DNA from 2 places in the Halobacillus rhizosphaerae genome. Region 2 is predicted to be linked to the other one. Evidence: a T-box and tRNA genes for the amino acid it is inferred to sense, from the RefSeq annotation. Region 2 holds a T-box; the other holds one or more tRNA genes.
What was found. A T-box is a leader RNA that pairs with one kind of tRNA and senses whether it is charged. The one in region 2 lies ahead of serS (serine--tRNA ligase), so its partner is inferred to be a tRNA-Ser.
Positions count from the first base shown of each region.

Region 1: it encodes a tRNA-Ser, which carries the amino acid that the T-box ahead of serS (serine--tRNA ligase) is inferred to sense. The anticodon was not compared.

Region 1 covers NZ_JAUTWQ010000001.1:322,305-328,441, forward strand. The annotation lists gene Q7A53_RS01615 (Na/Pi cotransporter family protein) at 1-1,357, shown strand, start outside; tRNA gene Q7A53_RS01620 (tRNA-Met) at 1,555-1,631, shown strand; tRNA gene Q7A53_RS01625 (tRNA-His) at 1,674-1,749, shown strand; tRNA gene Q7A53_RS01630 (tRNA-Ile) at 1,754-1,830, shown strand; tRNA gene Q7A53_RS01635 (tRNA-Ser) at 1,839-1,931, shown strand; tRNA gene Q7A53_RS01640 (tRNA-Phe) at 1,978-2,053, shown strand; gene Q7A53_RS01645 (superoxide dismutase) at 2,254-2,868, shown strand; gene Q7A53_RS01650 (MFS transporter) at 2,974-4,209, shown strand; gene Q7A53_RS01655 (peptidoglycan D,D-transpeptidase FtsI family protein) at 4,303-6,137, shown strand, end outside.
Region 2 covers NZ_JAUTWQ010000026.1:52,584-58,720, forward strand. The annotation lists gene guaB (IMP dehydrogenase) at 1-1,338, shown strand, start outside; gene Q7A53_RS19725 (serine hydrolase) at 1,446-2,783, shown strand; gene pdxS (pyridoxal 5'-phosphate synthase lyase subunit PdxS) at 2,910-3,794, shown strand; gene pdxT (pyridoxal 5'-phosphate synthase glutaminase subunit PdxT) at 3,814-4,404, shown strand; T-box leader at 4,451-4,677, shown strand; gene serS (serine--tRNA ligase) at 4,832-6,106, shown strand.

The sequences.
Region 1 (6,137 bases), on a different contig from region 2:
AAATATAGGAACGACCATGACGGCTTTTATTATCGGGGTCGATATTAAAGAATATGGTTTGCCGATTTTAGCAGTAGGGGCCATATTAATCTTTTTCTTTAAGAATAAAAAAGTGACTTATTTAGGACAAACCATTTTCGGTCTAGGATCTTTGTTTTTTGGATTAGAAACGATGAGCGCCGGGATGAAACCTTTACGCACATTAGACGCTTTCCATGAACTAACTTTAAATATGAGTGACAATCCTATTCTCGGAGTAATTATAGGGACTGTTTTTACTGTAATTGTACAAAGTTCCAGTGCAACTATAGGAATACTGCAGGGGTTATTTGGACAAGGTCTGGTAGATTTAAAGGCAGCTTTGCCTGTTTTATTTGGAGATAATATAGGAACAACGATTACGGCTGTATTAGCAGCAATAGGAGCGAGTATTGGAGCTAAGCGAGCGGCACTTGTCCACGTTATTTTTAATATTTTAGGTGCGACAATCTTTCTGCTGATTTTGGTTCCTTTTGAAAAATATGTTGCATGGCTGCAGAAGTCTCTGGATTTAGGTCCCGAAATGACTTTAGCTTTTGCTCATGGATCCTTTAACATCGCCAATATGGTTCTTCAATTTCCATTGATAGGTTTTCTAGCCTGGCTAGTTATACGGCTGATTCCTGGAGACGATAAATTAATTGAATTTAAACCGCAGCATTTGGACCCTATATTCATCGAACAGTCTCCTTCTTTAGCTTTAGACCAAGCCAAAGAGGAAGTTATTCGTATGGGTGAATATGCTTATAAAGGTCTTGAGGAAACCAATCTTTATTTAAATAATAAACAACAAAAACACTCAGAAATTGCGATGCAGATTGAAGACGCTCTAAATAATCTGGACCGGAAAATTACGGATTATTTAGTAGAGTTATCGCAAGCTTCATTAACAGATGAAGAAAGCCATAAACACTCGGCACTGATGGATTCGGTACGGGATTTAGAACGAATTGGAGACCACTTTGAGAATATTATTGAATTGATCGACTATAAAAATTCCAATAAGGTTGATTTAACTGAGCAAGCGCAGGAAGATTTAAATACCATGTTTGACCTCACCCTTATGACCGTGAAGCAAGCGAATAGGTCTTTAGAAAATATGGATAGAGAAGAAGCGTTAGCTGTGGTTCAAAAAGAAAATGAATTGGATCGTATGGAGCGTACCTATCGAAAGAAACATATTATTCGTTTAAATGAAGGTTTGTGTTCAGGTCAAGCTGGAATCGTTTTTGTAGATATGCTGAGCAATTTAGAGCGAATTGGAGATCATGCGGTAAATATCGCTGAAGAAGTACTTGGAGAAAAAGAGAGTTTATAATAATAACCGGGACTGCTTTAGGAAATCCAGGGCAGTCTCGATTATGTTTTTAAAAAAACCCTTGAAAGCAAATGGTTCACATGCTATATTATTTTTGTCGCTATTATTGCTAAGCAATTTATTGTTGACTAGTTATCTGCATCGTGTTATATTAATAAGCGTCGCTTCAAGAAGAAAAGCGACCTAATCCTCATTGTGGCGGTGTAGCTCAGCTGGCTAGAGCGTACGGTTCATACCCGTGAGGTCGGGGGTTCGATCCCCTCCGCCGCTACCAAGTTATTTGTTATACATATTCAAATGCAGTTTTTTCATTATGGCGGTTGTGGCGAAGTGGTTAACGCACCGGATTGTGGTTCCGGCACGCATGGGTTCGATCCCCATCAGTCGCCCCATAGTGGACCCTTAGCTCAGCTGGTTAGAGCTATCGGCTCATAACCGATCGGTCGCAGGTTCGAGTCCTGCAGGGTCCACCAATGAATACGGAGGAGTACCCAAGTTCGGCTGAAGGGAGCGGTCTTGAAAACCGCCAGGGGCTTTACGGCCCGCGGGGGTTCGAATCCCTCCTCCTCCGCCATTCTTACTTAGTGGTCAGCTTCTCGTATACATCCAATTAAATAAGCGGCTCGGTAGCTCAGTCGGTAGAGCAACGGACTGAAAATCCGTGTGTCGGCGGTTCGATTCCGTCCCGAGCCACCATTTTGAACAAGCAGAGAAGCTTGTTTTTTTTATGTTTAATTATTGTTGTACCGGGAAATTACATTATCGAAAGCGAAATAAAGCTTTTTACTTCTATGCATTAAATTTGCAAGTGAAAATTCTGTTTGGTAATGTAACAAATAGGGAGAGGCGTGGTTACACGGTCTTCTTACATACCAAATTAAAGGAGGAGTTATACTATGGCTAAATTTGAACTGCCAGAATTACCTTACGCTTATGATGCACTAGCACCAACTATTGATAAGGACACGATGAACATCCACCATACGAAACACCATAATGGTTATGTGACGAAGTTGAACAATGCATTGGAAGGTCATGCTGATCTTCAGGATAAATCATTGGAGCAGCTTCTAGCTAACAATCTTGAAGCAGTGCCAGAGGATATCCGTACAGCGGTTCGCCGTAATGGCGGAGGGCATGCTAACCATGAATTGTTCTGGACGATCATGTCTCCTAATGGAGGCGGCGAGCCGACTGGTGAACTGGCTTCAGCAATCAATGATACATTTGGAAGCTTTGATCAATTTAAAGAGAAGTTTGAAGCTACTGGTGCTGGCCGTTTCGGTTCAGGCTGGGCTTGGCTTGTAGTGAATAATGGAAACCTGGAAGTCATTGATACTTTAAATCAGGATTCTCCAATTATGGAAGGTAAAACTCCTGTTTTAGGTCTTGATGTTTGGGAGCATGCGTACTACCTAAATTATCAAAACCGTCGTCCTGACTATATCTCTGCTTTCTGGAACGTAGTCAACTGGGAAGAAGTTGCTAAACGTTTTGAAGCAGCAAAATAAGACAGAATGATCTCGAGAGATCCAGTTCAAAAACTGGGTCTCTCTTTTTGTATATCTCCTTTTGTTCTGCCTACACTAAGTACAGAAGACAAAGGAGATTTTATTATGGTGAGGATGATCAACGCGTGGCTGAGCCGCGAAGAAGTATCGAAAGATTTAATCCTGTTGCTATTGATAGGCGGTCTATACTCGCTTGGAATATTTCTTTCGAGTACTTTTGTAAATATTTACTTATGGAAACAATCCAATAGTTATACGGATATTGCCCTCTACAATTTAAGCATCTATATTTTACAGCCACTCACGTTTATCGTGGCGGGGAAATGTGCCAAGAAGATCGACAGGGTCATCGTATTACGAACCGGCGTAACCGTCCTCTCTTTATTCTTCTTAACGGTATTATTAGTGGGAGAGAGAGCGGCTACCTTCAATATTATGCTGGGTTCTTTGTTAGGAATAGGATACGGTTTCTACTGGCTTGCGTACAATGTACTTACCTTTGAAATTACCGAACCTGAAACACGCGATTTTTTCAATGGTTTTCTTGGGGTCTTACAATCACTAGGAGGGATGACAGGTCCGTTACTCGCTGGTTTAGTTATTTCACGAATGAATAACTTGACGGGATATACGGTTATATTTGCTATTTCGTTCGGTCTGTTTATCCTTGCGGTACTTGTCAGCCTTGGTTTGTCCAGGAGGAAAGCAAAAGGGAACTTTTCTTTTCGGCGAATCATCGATGAGCGGCATAACAATGTGAACTGGAAAAGAATTTTGCACGCCCATGTTTCTCAAGGGTTTAGAGAAGGAACATTTTTATTCGCTGTGTCCATATGGATTTTCTTGATTACACGCGATGAACTATCGCTTGGAGTGTTTAATCTTGTCTATTCTGGATGTTCCTTTCTGTTCTACTTTTTAGTGGGGAAATGGATTAAACCGAGAAGAAGGAAGAAAGCAATCTTCATAGCGGGATTATCGTTGTATTTATCGGTTCTTATTTTGTTAATTAGTGATAATATGTCCCTGTTGTTACTCTATGGGGGAATCGCGGGAATATTTTTTCCGGTACTTTACGTTCCATATATATCATTAACTTACGATGTAATCGGTAAATCTTGGAATGCAGGGGAGATGAGAATCGAATACATTGTAGTGCGTGAATTATTTTTAAATACAGGGAGAGTTTTGTCTATTGTTATCTTTCTGATTTCAATTTCGCTTATTCCTCCTGAAACTGGGCTCCCTTATATATTGCTCATAGTAGGTGGCGGTCACTTTATGATTTATTTCTTTATTAAAGATATAGATACGACAGCTATGAGTGCGATTAGAAACTGAAACTTTTTCTTTTTCCTGCTCGTCTATATATAGCAGAGTAAAAGATGTTATAATATAGAAGCAATTTTTTAGAATAAGGGAGAGGAAGACCTTATGGGGAAAAATAAAAAGAAAAGCCAAAAGAAAAAATCCCATATGCCTTTACGGCTTAACATAGTATTTTTTATCGTGTTTATCTTATTTGCGGTACTGATCTTGCAGTTAGGCGTTGTTCAAATACTGAATGGGGAAGAAGCACAGAAGAAAATAGACAGAACAGAGAATACCACCACGAATATCCCGGTGCCTCGCGGTGAAATGTATGATCGTTATGGAAGAGTGATTGTAGATAATCAACCGCTGTATTCTATTACATACACCCCGCCCAAAGGGGTACAGGCAGCTGACAGGCTTGCATTAGCTAAACAGCTATCTCAATATATTCAAATGGATACAGATAATCTGACATCGAGAAACTTAAAAGAATATTATTTTCTTCAGAATAGAAAAGAAGTTCAGGAACGTACGGAGGATGCTGTAACAGATGATATGGATAACGGTGATGTCTATCAGCTGCAACTGGACAGTATAAAGAAAAGTGAAATTAATTCTTATGGTAAAAAGACAAAAGAAGTCATTGCTATTAAGAAAGAGCTTGATCAAGCATCGGCCCTTTCCCCGCATGTGATTAAAAATGCGAATATTTCCGAAGAAGAATACTCCAAAGTAGCCGAACACCTTGCGAATCTTCCTGGAATCAATGTAACTTCTGACTGGGAACGATCGTACCCCTACGGAAAAACCTTCAAAAATTATGTAGGAAACATAACGACAAGACAGGAAGGGGTACCAAGGGACGACCTCGAGTACTATATGTCGCTTGACTACAGCCGTAATGACAGAGTAGGTGAAAGCGGACTGGAGCAGGAATATGAAGATGTGCTCCGGGGGATGAAGGAAAAAGTTCAATATACAACGGACAAGAAAAATAATGTCGTGGATACGAAAGTAATTAGGCAGGGGAGCCGGGGCAAAGACCTGGTGCTTACGATCGACATGGAACTGCAAGAGAAACTTGATAAGATAGTCAAAGATGAAGTAGTGAGGGCGGTAAATTTAGGGAACGGATATGTAGACAATGCAATAGCGGTATTGTCCAATCCGCAGACGGGAGAAATTCTGGGGATATCAGGGCAAACTTACAACCATGATCGGAAGAAAGGTGAACCACTGGTATCTGATACTTCCTCTCAAGCCATTTATAATGCGTATGCACCTGGATCGATTGTAAAAGGGGCAACGGTTCTAACAGCTTTTCACGAAGGAGTAATAAATACGGGGACAACCATCTATGATAAGACCTTACATTTTTATGGAGGTTTAACGAAAAGTTCCTATGCTCCTCTGCAATATGTGAATTACCTTAAAGCTCTTAGAAAGTCATCCAACGTTTTTATGTTTTATGTAGCTATGTGGCTTGGCGGAGAGCATTATGAACCTAATAAAAAACTGGATTTCAAATCAGATACTTATGAAACCTTTCTGTATGACTTTAACCAGTTCGGTTTAGGGGTAAAAACAGGAATAGATCTACCATACGAATCCACCGGAGTCATTGGGACGGATCCGAATCCCGGAAATATTCTCGACTTTGCCATCGGGCAATATAATACCTATACCGCTATGCAAATGAATCAATACGTTTCCACAATCGCAAACGGAGGGTCGAGAATACGACCTCATTTAGTAAAGGAAATTCATAATCCCGCACAAGTCGGAGATGATCTCGGGCCGGTAGAGAAAACCTATTCTCCGGACGTGTTAAATACTTTAGAGATGAGTCAAACGAATATTAATCGAGTGCAGGAAGGATTCCGCGAAGTATTTCAGCATCCGGAAGGAACGGCATACGGTACCTTCCATAAGAAAGATTATAATCCAGCAGGTAA
Region 2 (6,137 bases):
CCGATTATCAGTGCGGGAATGGACTCGGTGACGGAAGCTGCCATGGCTATCGGTATGGCAAGACAAGGGGGACTCGGCGTTATTCATAAGAATATGTCTATTGAGGAACAGGCCGAGCATGTGGACCGTGTCAAGCGTTCAGAAAGCGGCGTTATTACGAACCCATTCTTCCTCACTCCTGAACATCAAGTGTTTGATGCGGAACACTTAATGGGCAAATTCCGTATTTCCGGAGTTCCTATCGTTAATAATATCGAGGAACAAAAGCTGGTTGGGATCATTACCAACCGCGACCTTCGTTTCATCGAAGAGTATTCTATGGCGATTTCGGAAGTCATGACAAGCGAGAATTTAGTCACAGCTCCTGTTGGGACAACGCTTGATGAAGCGGAAAAGATCCTTCAGCAGTATAAGATTGAAAAGCTGCCGATGATTGATAATGAAGGTGTGTTAAAAGGTTTAATAACTATAAAAGATATTGAAAAAGTTATCGAATTTCCATTTGCTGCTAAAGATGAACAAGGACGCCTGCTTGTGGCAGCGGCAGTCGGAGTAACCGCCGACGCCATGACGCGGATTGACAAGCTTGTAGAAGCGAAAGTCGATGCGCTGGTCGTTGATACGGCTCACGGTCATTCTCAAGGGGTTATTGATCAGGTGAAACGAATTCGTGCGAAATATCCGGAGATCAACATCATTGCCGGAAACGTAGCTACAGCAGATGCCACTCGCGAGTTAATTGAAGCGGGGGCAGATGTAGTGAAAGTAGGAATTGGACCCGGATCTATTTGTACAACCCGTGTGGTTGCCGGCGTTGGAGTGCCGCAAATTACAGCGATCAATGACTGTGCGAAAGAGGCAGAGAAATATAACAAACCGGTCATTGCCGATGGCGGTATTAAATTTTCCGGTGATATTGTGAAAGCTCTTGCTGCAGGAGGACATGCTGTTATGCTTGGAAGTCTGCTTGCCGGAGTTTCTGAGAGCCCAGGGGATACAGAGATTTTCCAAGGACGCCGCTTTAAAGTATACCGGGGCATGGGTTCTGTCGGTGCGATGGAAGCAGGCTCTAAGGACCGATATTTCCAAAACGATTCCGAATCTAAAAAATTGGTTCCAGAAGGTATTGAAGGACGTATGCCATATAAAGGACCTCTTGCTGATTCCATCCATCAGCTGCTCGGCGGGCTGCGTTCAGGCATGGGATATTGTGGTACCCCTACCATTGATGCCCTTCGTAACGACGCCAAATTTATAAGAATAACCGGAGCGGGATTGAGAGAAAGTCACCCGCATGATGTTCAAATTACCAAAGAAGCACCAAACTACTCCGTTTGACCTGGTTTTTTATTCATAGACAGGGACTATTCCCTGTCTATTTTTTTGAATATCCATGTGATAAAATAACAAAGATGCATAATATTTTCCGTGGAGGTTGAGAGATTTTGAAACAACGTTTTCAAGTAACAATGGCAGTCACGATGGCCTTTGTTCTTAGTGTGATGGTAATTTTTGCGAATCCTGGATCTACATATGCTGCTTCCGTGGACGTAAACGCGAAATCAGCTATTTTAGTCGATGCAAGTTCTGGTAAGATTTTATTTGAAAAGAATTCAGATTTGACCCTCCCTCCTGCTAGTATGACCAAAATGATGACCGAGTACCTTGTACTTGAAGCCATTGATAAAGGGAAGATTAGCTGGGACACAACGACTCAAATCAGTGATTATCCTTATAGTATATCGGCCAATCCTGGTTTTTCAGGGGTAGGTTTACGACAAAATCATGATTATACAGTACGTGAATTGTACGAAGCAATGGCCATTAATTCAGATAATGCGACCACCATTGCGCTTGCGGAGCTCGTAGCAGGCTCTGAAGCAGAGTTTGTGAAAATGATGAATGAAAAAGCAGCAGAGATGAAACTTCCGGACTATCAATTTGTTAACTCCACTGGTCTATCAAATAAAGATTTAGGAGATAACCGCCCCAAGGGGACAGAACCTGATGCCACGAATTTACTTTCTGCGAAATCTACAGCGCTTCTTGCCTATCATTTAATTCATGATTACCCTAAATCATTAGATGTAACGAGTATGACGACGACAGAATTTGACGGCCAGACGATTCAGAACTGGAACTGGCTGCTTCCGGATATGCCCGGTTACTTAAAGCAGTTTGGATATGAAGGTGTCGATGGTCTGAAAACTGGATTTACCGACTTAGCCGGCTACTGCTTCACCGGTACCGCTAAACGGGACGGACAGCGCTTAATTTCTGTAGTGATGAAAACGGATAGTAAAGAAGCCCGTTTCCAGGAAACAAGAAAGCTATTTGACTATGGTTTTCAGCAATTTAAGCAAAAAGAGCTATACCCGGCTGGATATCAAATCAAAGATAAATCAGAAATCCAGGTAAGCAAAGGGAAAGAAGATCAAGTTGAGGTGGAAGCGAAAGATGCACTCGCCACTGTCGTTAAGAACGGAGACGAGAAACAATACTCTATCAAGTATCACTTTAATAAAGACAAGATTGATAAAGACGGAAAAATAACCGCTCCTGTTAAAAAAGGAGAAAAAGTAGGGACAGCCGAACTTGTTTACAAAGGCGATGAAAAGTATCATAACCTGTTAACTGGTAAAGCGAGTACTACAAAAACAGACTTAGTCACCACATCTTCCGTAGAAAAATCAAATTGGTTTATGCTCGCTCTTGGAGGAATAGGAAACTTCTTCAGTGATATCTTCCACGGAGCTGTTGATACCGTCAAAGGCTGGTTCTAGGAAATAATCCCAGTTTATTTAATAGGATTTACAGCGCTGATGCGTTACAATAGAAAGTAAGAATGATTGGATGTAAAACCAAAGAGTTTTTAAAAATATACAGCTGACCTAGGGAGGAATTTGATTATGTCACAAACAGGTACTGATCGTGTAAAAAGAGGAATGGCCGAAATGCAGAAAGGCGGCGTCATCATGGACGTTGTTAATGCAGAACAGGCAAAAATTGCAGAAGAAGCCGGCGCTGTAGCCGTTATGGCTTTGGAACGTGTTCCAGCGGATATCCGTGCAGCAGGCGGTGTCGCCCGTATGGCGGATCCGACGATTGTAGAAGAAGTGATGAACGCTGTGTCCATTCCAGTAATGGCTAAAGCGCGTATCGGTCACATTTCTGAAGCGCGCGTACTTGAATCTATGGGCGTTGACTATATTGATGAGAGTGAAGTACTAACTCCGGCTGATGACGTTTATCATATTAAAAAAGATGAGTATACGGTACCATTTGTCTGCGGCTGCCGCGACATTGGAGAGGCTGCCCGCCGTATTCGTGAAGGAGCTTCCATGCTTCGTACGAAAGGTGAGCCCGGAACAGGGAACATCGTAGAAGCGGTCAAACACATGCGTCAGGTTCAATCTCAAATTCGTCAGCTTCGCAGCTTATCCGATGATGAAGTGATGGTGTTTGCTAAAGAACACGGTGCGCCTTTCGACCTGCTGATGGAAATCCGTGAAGAAGGACGTCTGCCAGTCGTTAACTTCGCAGCGGGCGGTATTGCTACTCCTTCTGATGCTTCTCTAATGATGCAGTTAGGTGCCGATGGTGTATTCGTCGGTTCTGGGATCTTTAAATCAAATAATCCTGAGAAATTTGCTCGTGCTATTGTTGAAGCGACGACTCATTACGATGATTACAAGCTGATTGGAGAATTATCCAAAGGTCTTGGTACAGCTATGAAAGGGATGGAAATGTCCACCCTGACTCCCGAGCAGCGTATGCAAGAGCGCAGCCAGTAAGAAAAAGGAGAAATGCATCATGATTAAAATCGGTGTATTAGGTCTTCAAGGAGCTTTTCGTGAACATGTCCGTTCTCTTGAAGCCTCCGGTGCAGAAGCCATTGTAGTAAAAAAGAAAGAACAGCTGGATGATCTGGATGGATTAATTGTTCCCGGCGGAGAAAGTACAACCATGCGACGTCTCATTGATAAGTACGGTTTTCTTGAACCTATTCGTCAATTTGGCAACCAGGGAAAACCGATCTTCGGTACATGTGCAGGGTTAATTCTACTTGCCAGTGAAATCGACGGCTCCCAAGATGTTCATTTAGGCTTAATGGATATTCAAGTTCGCAGAAATGCCTTTGGCCGTCAGCGTGAAAGCTTTGAAATCGACCTTGATATTAAAGGGATTGCAGAAGGGTATAACGCGGTCTTTATTCGTGCACCTTATATTGAAGGGGTAGGGAACAATGCAGAAGTACTTGCTACCTATAACGGCCATATCGTTGCCGCGCAGCAGCAGCAGTATTTAGCCTGTTCGTTCCATCCTGAATTGACCGATGACCACCGTCTCACAGAACATTTTGTGAAAATGGCGGAAGAATCGAAAAAATCTCTTGCATCTTGATCTATTTTAGGCTATTGTTATTTAACAAATAAACGTGTTTGATAAAAGCAAAGCGATGATAGGAAACAGTAACAGGTTCGCATTCTTTCTAGAGAGTCAGTGGCTGGTGCAAACTGATAAGAATCTCCTGTGAATCCATCCTTGAGTGTTCAGCTGAAGCCAGTAAGCTGAGCCGGAGCCTCACCGTTATGAGTGTTAAGCAGGAAAGTCAGGAAGTAGACTTTCAACCTGGGTGGTATCGCGGGAACCTTTTACCAAGCTCTCGTCCCTTTTTTAATTAAAGGGGGCGGGAGTTTTTTAATTTTCAGCTCCATTGCCTAGCCTTCATCGACTGCTAGGATAAAAAGCGGTCCACCAACCCTTTTCTTAAGCTTGTCGGGGCTGCTCAGCGTTTTAGTTTTTCCATTAGAATAAAGGAGGAATTTCCATGTTAGACATGAAGCATTTAAGGAAAAATTTTGCCGAAATTAAAGAAAAATTACAGCATAGAGGAGAAGATCTCTCTGATCTCGACCGCTTTGGCGATCTTGACAGCAGACGCCGTGAGCTAATTCAGGAAACAGAAGAATTAAAAGCCAAGCGTAATGAAGTTTCTAAGGAAATCCCTCAGTTAAAAAAAGAGAAGAAAAATGCGGACGATAAAATTAAAGAAATGCGTGAAGTCGGCGACCGAATTAAAGACTTGGATACGGAACTTAAAGACGTAGAGGAACAGCTGGAGAATTTAATGTTATCCATTCCGAATATCCCGCATGAAAGTGTTCCAATTGGTGAAGATGAAGAGGATAACATAGAAGCGCGTCAATGGGGAGATCTTCCGGACTTTGCTTTTGACCCGAAAGCGCACTGGGATGTGGCAACAGAACTTGATATTATCGATTTTGAACGCGCTTCTAAAGTAACCGGCAGCCGTTTCGCCTTCTATAAAGGATTAGGGGCTCGGCTTGAACGTGCCTTGTTAAACTTTATGATGGATCTTCATTCTGATCATCATGGCTATCAGGAAATGCTGCCTCCTCAGATGGTGAACCGTACGTCTATGACCGGAACGGGTCAGCTGCCTAAATTTGAAGAGGATGCGTTTAAAATCGAAGGATGGGATTATTTCCTTGTTCCAACCGCAGAAGTGCCGGTAACCAATTATCACCGAGAAGAAATTTTGTCTGCTGATGAATTACCGCAAAAATATGTGGCCTTCAGCACGAACTATCGATCTGAAGCAGGATCTGCCGGCCGCGATACCCGAGGCTTGATACGTCAGCACCAATTCAATAAAGTCGAACTTGTCCAGCTCGCCAAACCCGAAGACTCTTACCAGTTGCTAGAGGAGCTGACAGGACATGCAGAGAAAGTCCTTCAGCTGTTGAAGCTTCCTTACCGAGTGATGAGCATGTGTACGGGAGATTTAGGATTCACCGCTGCTAAGAAATACGATATTGAAGTGTGGATTCCAAGCTATGAGACCTACCGGGAAATCAGCTCTTGCTCTAACTTCGAAGATTTCCAGGCACGCCGGGCAGGCATCCGTTTCCGCCGTGAGGAAAAAGGCAAGCCGGAATTTGTCCATACCTTAAATGGCTCCGGTCTTGCGATTGGAAGAACTGTAGCGGCAATTCTTGAGAATTACCAGCAGGCAGATGGCTCTGTTGTGATTCCAGAAGTCCTTCGTCCGTATATGGGCGGTAAAGAGGTCATTCAATAAACAAAAGAATTTTATTAGAAGAGTATGGAAC